Regions from separate parts of the Shewanella sp. SG44-6 genome, predicted to be linked through region 2. Evidence: predicted binding sites of a transcription regulator. Region 2 holds the regulator's gene; the other holds the start of a gene.
The links. Region 2 encodes sigma-54, which starts transcription at its own class of promoters, with help from an activator protein. Its sites were predicted from a motif close to GTTGGCACGNNNNTNGNNT; they were not measured.

Region 1 (7,844 bases), on a different contig from region 2:
TAAACGTACTCAGCTTGTCGGGCAAAACAGACTCGAGTTACTATTATTTAGGCTTAACGGCCGCCAACGGTTTGGGATTAACGTGTTCAAAGTGAAAGAGGTTTTACAATGCCCACCACTGACAACCTTACCGAAATTAAATCGTTATGTTAAAGGTGTTGCTCATATTCGTGGCGCAACGATTTCTGTTATCGATTTAAGTGCTGCAACGGGTGGTCGTCCACTGACATCAACTGAAAATTGCTTTATTATCATTTCCGAATACAACCGAAGCATTCAAGGCTTTTTAGTGAGTTCTGTTGAACGTATTATCAACATGAATTGGGAGGCAATTATGCCGCCTCCACAAGGTTCTGGTCGTTCTTCCTATTTAACCGCAGTGACAGAGATAGAAGGCGAGTTGGTTGAGATTTTGGATGTTGAAAAAATTCTTGATGAAATTTCACCGGTTAAGACTTCGATTAGTCAAGAACTCAACGAAACTTTAACGATTGATAGGGAACAGCATTATCATATTATGGTTATTGATGATTCTGCAGTGGCACGTAAACAGATTATTCGTTCGTTAGAGTCTTTAAATCTGCAAATCGATACTGCCAAAGATGGTAGAGAAGCGTTAGAGATGTTGAAAAATATTGCCAAAGAAATGGATGATGTATCAGTGGAAATTCCGTTGATTATTTCTGATATTGAAATGCCTGAAATGGATGGCTACACTCTAACAGCAGAAATTCGTGATAATCCAAAGTTAAAGAATATAAAAGTCGTACTGCACACATCGTTAAGTGGTGTGTTTAACCAAGCGATGGTACAAAAAGTTGGGGCTAACGATTTTATTGCTAAGTTTAACCCCGATGAATTAGCCGCAGCGGTTAACAAACATTTGAGTTTATAATTGTTTAGAATTGAATAATATTGAACGTTCGGTCGGCTCATCGGCAAACATATTAGGAAGATAATGTGACAGATAAATCACTTGCTGAAGCAGAGTACAATCAATTTAGGCTGTTTTTAGAGCAGCATAGCGGTATTGTGTTAGGTGAGAACAAACAGTATTTAGTTCGTAGCCGCTTAGCGCCACTGATGGGAAAGCATAATTTGCCTTCTCTATCTGAGGTGGTTAAAAAGTCGATGAAACCGATAGAGCGTCAATTACGCGCTGAAGTGATAGATGCGATGACTACTAACGAAACCTTATGGTTTCGAGACCGTTATCCATTTGAGTTGCTGAGTAATTCTTTGTTGCCTGAATACAGCAAGTTGGGCCGACCATTAAAAATATGGTCTGCTGCTTGCTCATCTGGGCAAGAACCTTACTCTTTAGCTATGACAGTGTTGGAATATCAACAGCGTAAACCCGGTGCTTTGCCTGGGGGCGTGACAATTCAGGCAACAGATTTATCACCTTCTATGTTAGAGCGTTGTAAGAATGCTGAATATGATGGTTTAGCTCTGGCTCGTGGTTTGTCTGAAGAGCGTAAACGTCAGTTTTTTGATGCTTTACCGTCTGGCAATATGAAAGTGAAAGATAACGTAAAACGTTTAGTGAACTTCAGAGCACACAATCTACTTGAAAGTTATAGCTTATTAGGCAAGTTCGATATCATTTTTTGCCGTAATGTATTGATTTATTTTGCGCCAGAGGCAAAGGCTACCATTTTGCGGCAATTTGCTGCCGCACTTAATCCTAAAGGTATCTTATTCTTAGGTGCGTCAGAATCTCTTGCGGGGTTAACCGAAGAGTTTAATATGGTTCGCTGTAATCCCGGTATCTATTACCAGAAAAAAACCTAGCTAAAACAGTTGATTAGATTCACCCCATGCCGACGATCGTCGGCATGTTAGTTTTTTTATTTTATTCTCCCATTATAAAAATTGTTGGCATAACCTTTGCTTTATATCTATCAGTTAGCTGATGGAGGCAATTTTATGGCGATTAATTTCGATAATGCATTAGGTGTTCACCAATATTCTTTGGGCGTACGAGCTCAAAGAGCTGAAGTGATTTCAAGTAACATCGCCAATGCCAATACTCCTCATTATAAAGCTCGAGATGTTAATTTTGCTTCTGCTATGCAAGCAGCAAGCTCACATCAGAAGGGTTTGAGCATGAGTCAAACCACAGAAAAACATTTCGATTTAACAGCGTTAAGTCAACAACATGTCCAATATCGTGTTCCAAATCAAGCCGATACAGGTGACGGTAATACTGTTGATACGCAGAAAGAACAATCAGCATTTATGCAAAATGCGCTCGAATATCAAATGTCATTAGGCTTCCTTGAAGGTAAGTTTAATGGCATGCGTAAAGCTTTGCGAGGTGATTAATCATGAGTTTATTTAATATTTTCAATGTGTCTGGATCAGGTATGTCTGCGCAGTCAGTGCGTTTGAATACCACTGCCAGTAATATTGCCAATGCGGATTCTGTATCAAGCAGTGTTGATAAAACTTATCGAGCACGTCATCCCATTTTTGAGGCTGAAATGCTTAAAGCTAATAGCCAGCAAAATAGTTCGCCGGGTGTTAACGTCAAAGGCATTGTTGAAAGTGATAAACCATTAATAAAAGAATACTCGCCAGATCATCCGATGGCTGATGGTGATGGTTTTATTTATAAACCGAATGTCAATGTGATGGAAGAAATGGCCGATATGATTTCTGCATCACGCTCTTATCAAATGAACGTTCAGGTGGCTGATGCAACTAAGTCTATGTTGCAACAGACGTTAAGGATGGGTAAATAGTATGATTATTCAAGGAGGTAACAATGAGCCTCGTTAATTCTTACAGTCAGTCTTTACCGCAACAATCCAGTAGCACATCAAATACAAGTGCTACCACGAAAAGTTCTGTACAGACAAATACAACCAGCACTACTACTGGGAACCCTTTCCTTGACGGAATTCGATTACCTGAAGAAAGTGCGATCCCTGAATCAAAAGATCAGATGTTAAAGCAAGAAGATTTTTTTGCTTTACTCAGTCAACAGTTGTCTATGCAAGATCCTTTTAAACCGGTTGATAATGATCAAATGATTGCCCAAATGGCATCGTTTTCGACGGTTGACGGTATTTCAAATCTGAATGATGAGATCCTTAACCTCAATACGGTAATGAGTTCTAGCCAAGCGTTACAAGCATCAGGCTTGGTGGGTCGAAAAGTGCTTATCCCTTCTGATACCGGGGCAATTTCTACTGAAAGCCCTGAGATTAAAGGTGTGATCAGTACGCCATCTGCAATTGAAACGATTACGGTGAAAATTGAAGATGAGTCGGGTCAGCTGATCAAGAGCTTTAATGTTGATGGCAGTAAAGGCGGCAATGTTGATGTGACATGGGATGGCTTAGGTAAGGATGGCCAACCCGTTAAAGCGGGTAATTACTCGATAAAAGCCAGTGGTAAAGTTGATGGAACGTCGGAAGATTTAGCGGTATCAACTTATGCACATGTGACAAGTGTGTCACTGGGCACTGCAGCGACTGGGGCCATTTTGAATTTGCGTGGAGTAGGCGGAATTAAGTTATCTGACGTACTCGCAGTATCTGAAACATAGTAAGGCCTGTATTGAATTATTGGCTTTATTGATAAATGAATTAATTGTGAGAGGTGAACTATGTCATTTAACATTGCACTGAGTGGTATTGCTGCCGCGCAAAAAGACTTAAATACAACGGCGAATAATATCGCTAACGTGAATACTATTGGTTTCAAAGAATCACGAGCTGAGTTTGCTGATGTGTACGCAAATTCTATTTTTTCGAACAGTAAAACCGCTGTCGGTGGTGGAGCAACCACCACTCAAGTGGCACAGCAATTTCACCAAGGTAGTTTGCAATTTACCAGTAATTCACTGGATATGGCGATCAGTGGCGGTGGTTTCTTTGTTACGTCGTCTGAGTTAGGGTCGCAAGATCAGTCATATACACGTGCAGGGGCATTTAAAGTTGACTCGGCCAACTATATGGTCGATTCAGCGGGTAACTTTTTACAAGGTTTCCCTGTTGATGAAGATGGTAACTCGACTTCTGTGAGTTTAACCACAACCCAACCGATTAAGATCCCAGACACTGCTGGTAGCCCTGTGCAAACCGGAAATGTTGGTTTGCAAATGAACCTTAATGTGGGAGAAACCGCATTAGACCCAGCTAATTTTAATCCAAACGATTCTGATACGTTTAATAATTCTACCTCGGTGACGATTTACGATTCATTAGGTGAATCGCACATTATGACCACTTATTTTATTAAACCGACCAATGGTTCATTTACAGGTGAAAGTAATTGGGTTGCCTTTTATGCAGTTGATGGCGATCCCGTTGATGTTGCGGCTGGCGCTGGTACTTATTCAACAGATACCAATGGTGATGGCACTGCTGATGCGACGGGTACAGCATCTGCTGCTAATCCCGATGGATTAGGTGGAGTCTGGTCAGGAGCTGTGATTAAATTTAATTCTGTTGGTGCTTATACGGGCAGTGATCCGGCTAACATTACCACTGAAGCATTAGGTTCTGGCGGTGCAGGTGCTTTGGGCCCTGGAGCCGACGGCACTCAAACACTTACAATAAAATTTAATAATCCAACTCAGTATGCTTCTCCATTTGAAGTCACTGAATTGACTCAAGATGGTATTACCGTAGGGCGATTAACCAATGTTGGTATTGGGTCTGACGGTCTGATTACCGCTAGTTATAGTAATGGTTCAACTGTGCCGTTAGCGCGAGTGGCATTAGTACGTTTTGCTAATGAGCAAGGTCTTACTCAGGTGGGTAATACCTCTTGGAAAGCCAGTTTAGGTTCCGGCGCGGCATTAGCTGGTGAGGCAAATAGTGGTACATTTGGTAGTATTCGCTCTTCTGCACTTGAACAATCAAACGTTGATTTAACCACTGAGCTGGTCGATTTAATCTCAGCTCAGCGTAACTTCCAAGCTAACTCACGTACGCTTGAAGTTAACAATACCTTGAACCAAACGATATTACAGATCCGCTAAATGACCCTTAGGCTATATAGGTGTTGCCGTTTACGGCAACACCTTGCCTTTTCCACCTCTTTACTTGTCCCCGTTATTAGACCCCTCGTGTCGATAGATGCTTTTTTGACACTCATGCGCTACCCATTAATTTTATTGATTAACTGATTCATACAGTTACATCTCAATCCTCTCACTTAAAAATCGTTGGCATGATGCTTGCTTATTCTGTGTATATAGTGTTTTTGCAGAAAGTTTGACGGAGCAAAAAATGGACAAATTTCTTTATATTGCCATGAGCGGCGCAAAGCAAGGGATGAATGCCCTAGCAGTGAGTGCGAACAATCTTGCTAACGCGAATACTGATGGATTTAAAGCTGACATGGTCCAAGCCCGTTCAATGCAGGCATTTGGTGAAGGTTTGCCTACACGGGTATTTTCGATGCTGGAAAGCCCAGGCAGTAACTTTAATAGCGGCCCCGTTAAAACTACTGGTCGGGATCTTGATATTGCGGTTAAAGGAGATGGCTGGCTTGCTGTGCAGGCGGCTGATGGTTCCGAGGCATATACCCGCGCTGGTAGTCTAAAAATTGACAGTACCGGCTTATTATTAAATAGCCGTGATCGTCCCGTTATGGGCGCTTCAGGTCCCATTGTGTTACCCATTCCAGTTGAAAAAATAGAGATTTCGGCCAACGGTATTATTTCTGTACGCCCTCAAGGGGCAACCGCAGAGGTAATAGAAGAGGTCGGAAGGATTAAGTTAGTTAATCCTGGTAACCAAAACCTTATGCGCGGTGAAGATGGTTTATTTCGTCTTATTGCCGGTGGCAATGCGCCAAACGACCCAGGGGTTCAAGTTGAAAGTGGTGCGGTCGAAGGCAGTAATGTTAATTCTGTGCATGAAATGGTCGCCATGATTGATATTCAACGTCAATACGAAATGCAAGTCAAAATGATGAAGAACGCTGAAGAGATTGATCGAGCGTCCACTTCCTTGATGAGAATTAGTTAGGAGTAATTATTATGCATCCAGCGTTATGGATAAGTAAAACCGGTGTCGACGCCCAACAAACCAATATTGCGGTTATTTCAAATAACGTGGCTAACGCCAGTACCGTGGGATTTAAGAAAAGTCGTGCAGTATTTGAAGACCTTCTTTATCAAACGGTTAACCAAGCCGGTGGCATTAGCTCAGACAATAGCAAGTTACCTAATGGTTTAAACATTGGTGCGGGTACTAAAGTGGTTGCCACGCAAAAAATGTTTACTCAAGGCAACATGCTGACCACAGATAACTCATTAGATTTAATGATTGAAGGTTCGGGCTTTTTTGAGGTGCAAATGCCAGATGGTACAGCAGCCTACACCCGTAACGGCCAGTTCAGCTTAGATGATACCGGCCAAATCGTCACACCAGGTTCTGGTTATGTGGTTCAACCGCCTATCACTATTCCAGAAAACTCCACCAGTATTACGGTGTCGGCCTCGGGTGAAGTGTCAGTGCAAACCCCAGGTACAGCTGCCAGTCAGATTATTGGCCAGTTAACCATGACCGATTTTATTAACCCTGCTGGTTTAGATCCATTAGGGCAAAACTTATACACCGAAACAGGTGCGAGTGGCACGCCTATTCAAGGTACTGCATCACAAGACGGTTTAGGTTCTATCCGCCAAGGCGCATTGGAAACCTCTAACGTTAATGTGACAGAAGAATTGGTTAACCTTATTCAAGGTCAACGTATTTACGAGATGAACTCCAAAGTTATCTCGGCGGTTGATCAGATGCTGTCTTATATTAATCAGAATCTCTAAGGAGCTAACATGATTAAATACATTGCGTTAGCGTCAGTATTGTTATTGGCTGGGTGCAGTTCTACGCCCAAGAAACCGATTGCTGATGATCCATTTTATGCGCCGGTATACCCAGATACTGTACCAACGCAAGTGGTGCCAACGGGATCTATTTATCTTGATAGCCAGGCATCAAGCTTGTATTCCGATATTCGTGCGCATCGGGTCGGTGACATCATCACTGTGACCTTAAAAGAATCAACCCAAGCGAAAAAAAGTGCCTATAACCAAATCAAAAAAGGCACAGACTTAACCGTCGAGCCTATTTATGCTGGTGGCAAAAATGTTTCTATAAGTGGTATCCCGCTCGATCTTGGTTATAACGACAGCATGAATACCAAGCGAGAATCAGATGCCGATCAATCAAACAGTTTAGATGGCAGTATTTCAGCCAACATCATTCAAGTACTTAGCAACGGCAATTTAGTTATCCGTGGTGAAAAATGGATTTCGATCAATAACGGTGATGAGTTTATTCGCGTCACAGGCATGATCCGCAGTGAAGACATTAACCCAGATAATACAATTGATTCTACACGAGTGGCTAACGCTCGTTTTCAGTATAGCGGTACCGGTACGTTTGCTGACTCCCAAAAAGTCGGTTGGCTGAGTTCATTCTTTATGAGTGACTGGTGGCCTTTCTAAGGAGTAATGCATGAAAACTAAATTGATCGTGTCGCTTGTAGCGTCGATATTAATGCTCAGCGCTTCTGCAAATGCAGAGCGGATTAAAGATATCGCCAGTATTCAGGGAGTACGAAGTAACCAACTAGTGGGTTATGGCTTAGTTGTTGGTTTGCCTGGTACCGGGGAGAAAACCCGATATACCGAACAAACATTTAGAACCATGCTAAAAAACTTTGGCATTAATTTACCTGAATCAGTTCGACCAAATTCAAAGAACGTAGCCGTTGTTGCTGTACACGCTGAAATGCCGGCCTTTATTAAGCCGGGTCAAAATCTTGACATTACCGTGTCTAGTTTAGGCGAGGCAAAAAGTTTACGTGGTGGCACC
Region 2 (7,844 bases):
GCTCAAAAAATCAAACTGTTAATCTGTGATGTCGATGGGGTATTTTCAGATGGTCGAATTTATCTCAGCAACGCTGGCGAAGAACTCAAAGCGTTTCATACTCGTGATGGTTATGGTGTTCGATCTATCCTAACAAGCGGAATGCACGTTGCCGTCATTACTGGCCGCAAATCAAAGATTGTCGAAACTCGCATGACCGCATTAGGTATTAAACATATTTATCAAGGTATTGATAACAAGTTTGAGCCATTTGAACAACTCCTATCACTGTATAATGTCAGCGCAGACGAAGTCGCTTATATTGGCGATGATATGGTAGATCTCCCGGTTATGAAAGCAGTTGGTCTTGCCGTGTGTGTCGGTGACGGGCACCCATTTGTTAAGCAACATTGCCATATGACCACCTCTCTTAATGGTGGCCATGGCGCGTTACGAGAACTCACTGATTTACTGCTTTTAAGCCAAGATAAATTTGCCAGTGCTCATGGTATGAGTATATGAATAGAATCACTCTAGGTATTGTGGCTTTTTTTGGACTTGCTTTTTTCCTCTACTGGCAAGCGCAAATAAAACGCAGTGAAATGGATGCTGTGAAAGTTCGAGGCATTGAACGTCCAGACTTTGTAGCGGATAACCTACGCACCACAGAATTTAATAAACTCGGTTTAATTGCTAGCCGAGTCAGTGCCGAACACATGGAGCATTACGCCTCAAGTGACATTACTCACTTTACTAAACCTGTTTACCTCATTTACCCTGAAAACGGCCAAGCGCAATGGCAATTAAGCGCAGATAGAGGCCAATTGAATAAAAATACCAGCCAAGTCATATTAGAAAATAATGTTATTATTGATGCCATTAATATAGAAGAACCCCTGCAGTCACTCAGTACCCAAGCTGTTTCGGTGGATTTAACCACTATGATCGGCACCTCACAAGAGATGGTGTACATCAAAGGTAAAGGGTTTATTATTCAAGGTTTAGGTCTACATGCTGACTTGAATTCGCAAAAATTATCGCTACTCAGCCAGGTAGAAGGAACATATGAGCCACATTAATCGCCTCAACACTCACGCCAATGTTATGTTATTTGGCAGCATATTTTGCCTGCTGAGTTTACCTACCATAGCGAAACAAGGTGATCTTCAACAAGAGTTGAAAATTGCCTCAGTAAGCCAGTCTGCTGACATTAAAAATAATCAAATTGTTTTTAATGGTCCTGTTACCGTTACCCAAGGCACTATTAACATTAATGCTGATGAGTTACGGGCGTTTACTCCCGAAAACAGCACCAGTAAAAAACTCATCGCTATAGGCAACCCTGCAACGTTTTCACAAGAGTTAGACGACGGTCAAATTGGTACCGCCAGTGCCAACGAAATAAGCTATGATCTTGCTACCACTACACTGACATTGACAGGTAATGCCAAACTGGATCAATCTGGTAGCCAAGTAACCGGTAACCGTATTAAGTACAACATTAACGCTCAAGAGCTGATTGCTGAAAGTACTGGTACAGGGAAAGATCGCGTTATTACTATTATTCAACCTGAGAATTTCCAAGACGAGACTGCACCAAAGCAAAAGCTCCCTGAAATTCCTGTTAAAAAGCAGATCAAACCATGACCCAAATAACCCTAACGGCTGAAAATTTAGCTAAAAGCTATAAAACTCGTCAGGTTGTTAAAGATGTGAGTTTAACCGTTAAAACAGGCCAAATTGTTGGTCTTTTAGGCCCCAATGGTGCAGGTAAAACAACCACGTTTTATATGGTTGTCGGCTTAGTGCAAAGCGATAAAGGTCGGATCTTAATTGATGATGACGACTTAACCGCCGACCCAATGCATCTTAGAGCTCGCAAAGGGATTGGTTACTTGCCGCAAGAAGCCAGTATTTTTCGCAAACTGACCGTATACGACAATATTATGGCCGTGTTGCAGACTCGCAAAGAGCTCACTACCGACCAACGGATTGAGCAAGTAGAGCATTTACTAGAAGAATTCCATATCACCCATATTCGCGACAGCCAAGGCATGTCGTTGTCTGGTGGGGAACGTCGTCGAGTAGAGATAGCGCGCGCGCTGGCCGCTAATCCTAAATTTATTTTGCTCGATGAGCCTTTTGCGGGGGTTGACCCTATTTCTGTCATCGACATAAAAAAAATCATTCAACAGCTTAAAAACCGCGGCTTAGGGGTATTAATTACCGATCATAACGTACGTGAAACCTTAGACGTCTGTGAGCGAGCTTATATTGTCAGCCAGGGCAATTTAATTGCCGAAGGCACACCTGATGAGATATTGAGTAATCAACAAGTTCGGGCTGTGTACTTAGGTGAACAATTCAAGCTATAGTTACTTTACTGGCCTTTTAGTCTATCTAACTCATTTCATTGAACGATATCTAAATAGCGTTAAATGTCATTGATGTATGTGACAATCGATTACAGTTTTCGAGATTGTCATTTTTATGGAAATCATCTAGGGATAAGCGGTAAATGAAAGCGTCACTCCAACTCAAAATGGGTCAACACTTAACCATGACCCCTCAATTGCAGCAAGCGATCCGCTTACTGCAATTATCGTCATTGGAGCTACAGCAAGAAATCCAACAAGCATTGGACTCAAACCCATTGCTTGAAATAGAAGATGAGTTTTCTCAAGCAAAAGACTCAGTAAAAGAAAGTCGCGACCAATCGGACACCGACTTTAGTGACAACAGCGTGGTCAATATAGAAAAAGACACCTCAACAGTCGACACAGCAGAATCCATGACCAAAGAAACCATGGACGATTTAGCTATGGATACCACATGGGATGAAGTGTACACCGCCTCACCAATGTCAGGTTCAGGCAGCGCTAGCATGCGCGATGATGATATGCCATTCCAAGGTGAAACGACTGAAGGCTTATATGAGCATTTAGAGTGGCAAAAAAATCTCACGCCATTTTCTGACACTGATCGAGCAATTGCTACCGCGATCATTGATGCCATTGATGAACGCGGCTATTTAACCCAAAGCACTGAAGATATTCTCGAAGCCATGGGTGATGAAAGTGTTGAACTAGATGAAGTTGAAGCGGTATTAAAACGTATTCAACACTTTGATCCCGTTGGTGTTGCCGCACGAGATTTAAGCGAATGTTTATTCATTCAATTAGCCCAATATGCCGACACAACCCCACATATAGACAATGCCCGTCTGCTCATTAAAGACTATTTAGATTTAATTGCTGGGCGCGATTTTAGATTATTGATGCGCAAAACCAAGCTCAAAGAAAACGAGTTGCGTGACGCAATCACCTTAATCCAGTCACTTAACCCTCGCCCGGGCTTGTTAGTCACCGCTATTGATGACGAATATGTTATTCCTGATGTAACCGTACTAAAGAAGAATGGCCGTTGGGTTGTAGAGTTAAACCCAGACAATATGCCTAAAATTGGCGTTAATCAACAATATGCAGCCATGGCTAGAAGCAGTAAAAACTCTGCCGATAGCCAATTTATTCGCGGTCATTTACAAGAAGCTAAATGGTTCATCAAGAGTATCGAAAGCCGCAATGAGACCTTATTGAAAGTCGCCAATTGTATTGTGCAATTTCAGCAAGGTTTCTTTGAATATGGTGAAGAAGCCATGAAACCTATGGTGCTCAATGATATTGCTGAAGCAGTAGAAATGCATGAATCAACTATTTCACGGGTTACCACTCAAAAATATATGCACACACCACGTGGGCTATTTGAATTAAAGTACTTTTTCTCTAGCCATGTCAGCACCGACGATGGCGGAGAATGCTCATCTACCGCTATTCGTGCTTTTATCAAAAAACTGGTTGCAGCAGAAAACCAGCAAAAGCCATTAAGTGACAGTAAAATGGCCCAACTGCTGGCAGATCAGGGGATCAACGTTGCGCGTCGTACGATTGCAAAATACCGCGAAGCGATGCTCATTCCGCCCTCAAACCAACGTAAGAGTTTATAACCTACAAGGCAACGGAGGATTTTTATGCTTATCAATATGACAGGTAGAAATATCGACATTACCGAATCTTTACGTGAATACGTTCAAGGTAAATTTTCAAAGCTTGAACGACACTTCGATCAGATCAATAATGTACACGTTGTGCTCAATGTAGAAAAATTACAACAAAAAGCAGAAGCTAAAATCAACCTTAATGGTGCAGAGATTTTTGCCATGTCAGAAAGCACTGATATGTATGCTGCAATAGACGCCCTGATCGATAAACTCGACCGTCAGGTAATTAAACACAAAGAGAAGTATACAAAACACTAACGATGGAACTTTGTACCATTCTGCAGCCGGAATGCACTACCTGTGCCACACCGGGCAGTAAGAAAAAAGTACTGGAACTCATCAGCAATTTAGTCGCTGCCCAGTACCCACCCCTATCTTCGCAAGAGGTTTTTGAAAGCCTATTAGCGAGAGAGAAAATGGGTAGCACAGGTATAGGAAATGGCATTGCGATACCTCATGGTAGATTAACGACCATAGAACATCCGATCGCAATATTTATTAAATGTGAAGAAGCCATTGCCTTTGATGCAATCGATAAACAGCCCGTGGATATTTTATTTGCTTTGTTAGTACCTGCAGATCAGTGCCAACAGCATTTAAGCACGCTATCAAGCGTGGCTCAAAAATTAAGCGATAAGCAAATATTGAAACAGCTTCGTAAAACTCACGACTCAACAGAACTTTATCGGGTTATTACTGCATGAAACTTGTCATAGTATCGGGACGTTCAGGCTCAGGAAAATCTGTTGCTCTAAGAGTATTAGAAGATCTAGGGTATTATTGTGTTGATAATTTGCCTTTACCACTGATTGGCACATTACTGGCTCAGCTCAAAGGTAATAACGATCTAGTGGCAATTAGTGTTGATGTACGCAACATTGCCGAGCAAGGTAAAGTCCTTCAAGATCAACTTGCCTTACTTGAACATGACACTGAAATTATTAGCTTCTTTTTGAATTCTAATGATAAAGTGCTACTCAAACGCTATAGCGAAACGCGTCGATTACACCCGTTATCTAAAAATCATATTTCACTGCAAGAAGCGATCATATTAGAAGGCCGTTTACTTGAGCCTATCGCAAAAATTGTTGATCATTATATTGACACCTCTGCCCTGAATATTTACGAATTAAGCGACCAAGTCAGGCAAATCTTGTTAGGTAGTGTCGATAAAGAGTTAGTGATTAACTTTGAGTCTTTTGGCTTTAAGCACGGTATGCCAACAGAAGCAGACTTTATGTTTGATGTGCGCTTTTTACCTAATCCGCATTGGGAAATAGCACTACGACCACTCACAGGTTTAGACGAACCGGTACAAGAGTTTTTAGGTCGGCAACCTCTAGTGAATAAGTTTATCTGGCAAATTGAAAACTTATTTGAAACCTGGATGCCGCATTTAGAACGTAATAATCGCAGCTATCTGACTATCGCCATTGGTTGCACCGGTGGCCAGCATCGCTCGGTATATATAGCCGATCAATTAGCAAAAAGGTTTAGACATGGCAGTAAACATACAGTTAATGCTCGCCACAGAGAATTAAATTTAACAGATACTGACAGCTAACTGAGCATAGGATCGCGCTAATGATCAAACTTGAACGCCAAGTAACCATTTCAAATAAATTGGGGTTACATGCTCGAGCTGCAACAAAACTTGCTGTTTTAGCGGGTGATTTTGATGCCAGTATCACGTTAACTCAAGGCGATAAAAACGCCAGTGCAGCAAGTGTACTTGGGTTATTAATGCTTGAAAGTGGCATAGGTAAAATGATCACAGTAACAGCCCAAGGCCCAGATGCTGAAGTGGCATTAAATGCCGTGTGTGATCTGATTAATGCTAAATTTGATGAGTCTTGCTGAATTATTTAGTGATACTTTCACCAATTACTGATCGTTAAGCCATCATCACTTATTTATTTCCATCTTTAAATGAAGTCGTCATACTAACCAAACTGCCACGATATTGCGGTTCGAAGGTTAACGGTCAGTTCCTCGATAATATTAGCCTTTATATTGAAAACGCGCGGCGGATCCCCTGCTGATTAAGTATTCATTCTCTTAAGAGAGATTAGCGTTGTAGCCAATTTCAATCACGGTTCTCGCTTGACCAAACACCGATATAATCGGACGTTAATTTTTGTGTAAAGCAACATCAGCAGTTCAGACTTTCGTTCGGCGCAAGTCACTCAACGATTTTATTGCTGCATTTCATTTCTTGCCCGCAGATAACAATTCTTGCATCAATATGCCAAACAGAGAAACTGAAACTGCCCAAAATCATTACATACAGAATCATATTCGTATGACAAATAGGAAGTTGATATATGGGTAAAGAGTACCTAGATAATGAAATAACAGAACAACGACTCAATCAACTCGCTCAAGCGTTAGACAGTGGATTGTTTGTTCATGCTCGCAATATGTTACATGCAATGTCGCCCAACGATGTCGCCCTCATTCTCGAATCATCACCACCAAAAAATCGACAAGTCTTATGGCAATTAATTGATCAACAATATGCTGGTGAGATCCTGGATGAATTAGGTGAAGAACTGAAAGATTCGCTCATCAGCAGCATGACACCAGAGAAACTCGCCCAGGCCACGATAGGAATGGACACCGATGATCTTGCTTATATTCTTCGCAGCTTGCCCGATGCGGTTTATAAGAAAGTACTCAAGTCAATGCGAAGCCAGGACAGAGATAGAGTAGAACAAGCACTGCGCTACCCGGATGATACTGCCGGCAGCATAATGAACACAGATACGGTTACCCTAAGACCCGATGTTAATATCGAAGTAGTGTTACGCTATTTACGTCAACGCGGTAATTTACCAGATACCACTGATACATTATATGTTGTCGATCGCCATGACCATGTTTTAGGTGGCGTCAGATTAGTCGACTTACTCACATGCGATCCGAGCGTCACAGTTCGCAGCATTATGGACACCGAGCTAGAAAGTATTCCGGTTGAGATGTCTGATAAAGATGTTGCGCAAAAATTTGAACGACTCGATTGGATATCTGCCCCAGTCGTAGACAGCCAAGCAAAATTACTAGGACGAATAACCATTGATGACGTTATCGATGTGATCCGTGAAGATGCCGAGCATTCCATGATGGGGATGGCAGGCATGGATGATGATGAAGATACCTTCGGCCCAGTGCTTAAAAGTACTCTGAGACGCTCTCTATGGCTAACCATCAATCTATTTGCAGCATTACTAGCATCATCTGTCAGTAATATGTTTGAAGGCACCTTAGAGCAATTTGCTACCATCGCAATTTTAATGACCATTGTGCCAAGCATGGGCGGCGTTGCCGGTAATCAAACCTTAGCGCTGGTGATCCGCGGTATTGCACTTGGTCATATTGGCCAAAGTAATTCACGTTGGTTAATAGGCAAAGAACTCGGCATTGGATTATTAAACGGCATTATGTGGTCTGTGTTGGTCTTTTTTGCTGTGTGGCTGTGGAAAGACGACATTGCGTTAGGCGGATTAATTGGCAGTGCTATGCTAATTAACATGACAGTTGCCGGCTTTGCGGGTGCCACTATTCCAATCATGCTCAAAAAGCTCAATATCGACCCAGCTCTTGCTGGAGGAATGGTATTAACCACAGTCACTGATGTGGTTGGTCTATTTGCATTTTTAGGCTTAGCGACGCTGTATTTAATGCACTAGAGTATTGCTCTTATCTCTTAACCCGAGTTGGGTTAAATAATATGCCGTCTATAAAACTGTCTACTTTAGGACTCTTTTATGGGCGGCGGACTCTCAAATGGTCACGCTAGCCACAGATT

Region 1: flgF (flagellar basal-body rod protein FlgF) is a predicted target of sigma-54. The motif match lies at 5,182-5,200, and genes of this name have one in related genera.

What each region holds. Positions count from the first base shown of each region.
Region 1 covers NZ_JACJER010000114.1:796-8,639, forward strand. The annotation lists gene H5185_RS17035 (chemotaxis protein CheV) at 1-895, shown strand, start outside; gene H5185_RS17040 (protein-glutamate O-methyltransferase CheR) at 961-1,794, shown strand; gene flgB (flagellar basal body rod protein FlgB) at 1,930-2,328, shown strand; gene flgC (flagellar basal body rod protein FlgC) at 2,331-2,747, shown strand; gene flgD (flagellar hook assembly protein FlgD) at 2,771-3,556, shown strand; gene flgE (flagellar hook protein FlgE) at 3,617-4,996, shown strand; gene flgF (flagellar basal-body rod protein FlgF) at 5,247-5,990, shown strand; gene flgG (flagellar basal-body rod protein FlgG) at 6,002-6,790, shown strand; gene flgH (flagellar basal body L-ring protein FlgH) at 6,800-7,474, shown strand; gene H5185_RS17080 (flagellar basal body P-ring protein FlgI) at 7,485-7,844, shown strand, end outside.
Region 2 covers NZ_JACJER010000136.1:1,158-9,001, reverse strand. The annotation lists gene kdsC (3-deoxy-manno-octulosonate-8-phosphatase KdsC) at 1-501, shown strand, start outside; gene lptC (LPS export ABC transporter periplasmic protein LptC) at 498-1,058, shown strand; gene lptA (lipopolysaccharide transport periplasmic protein LptA) at 1,045-1,626, shown strand; gene lptB (LPS export ABC transporter ATP-binding protein) at 1,623-2,354, shown strand; gene H5185_RS18425 (RNA polymerase factor sigma-54) at 2,498-3,982, shown strand; gene hpf (ribosome hibernation promoting factor) at 4,007-4,294, shown strand; gene ptsN (PTS IIA-like nitrogen regulatory protein PtsN) at 4,297-4,740, shown strand; gene rapZ (RNase adapter RapZ) at 4,737-5,600, shown strand; gene H5185_RS18405 (HPr family phosphocarrier protein) at 5,621-5,896, shown strand; gene mgtE (magnesium transporter) at 6,361-7,725, shown strand.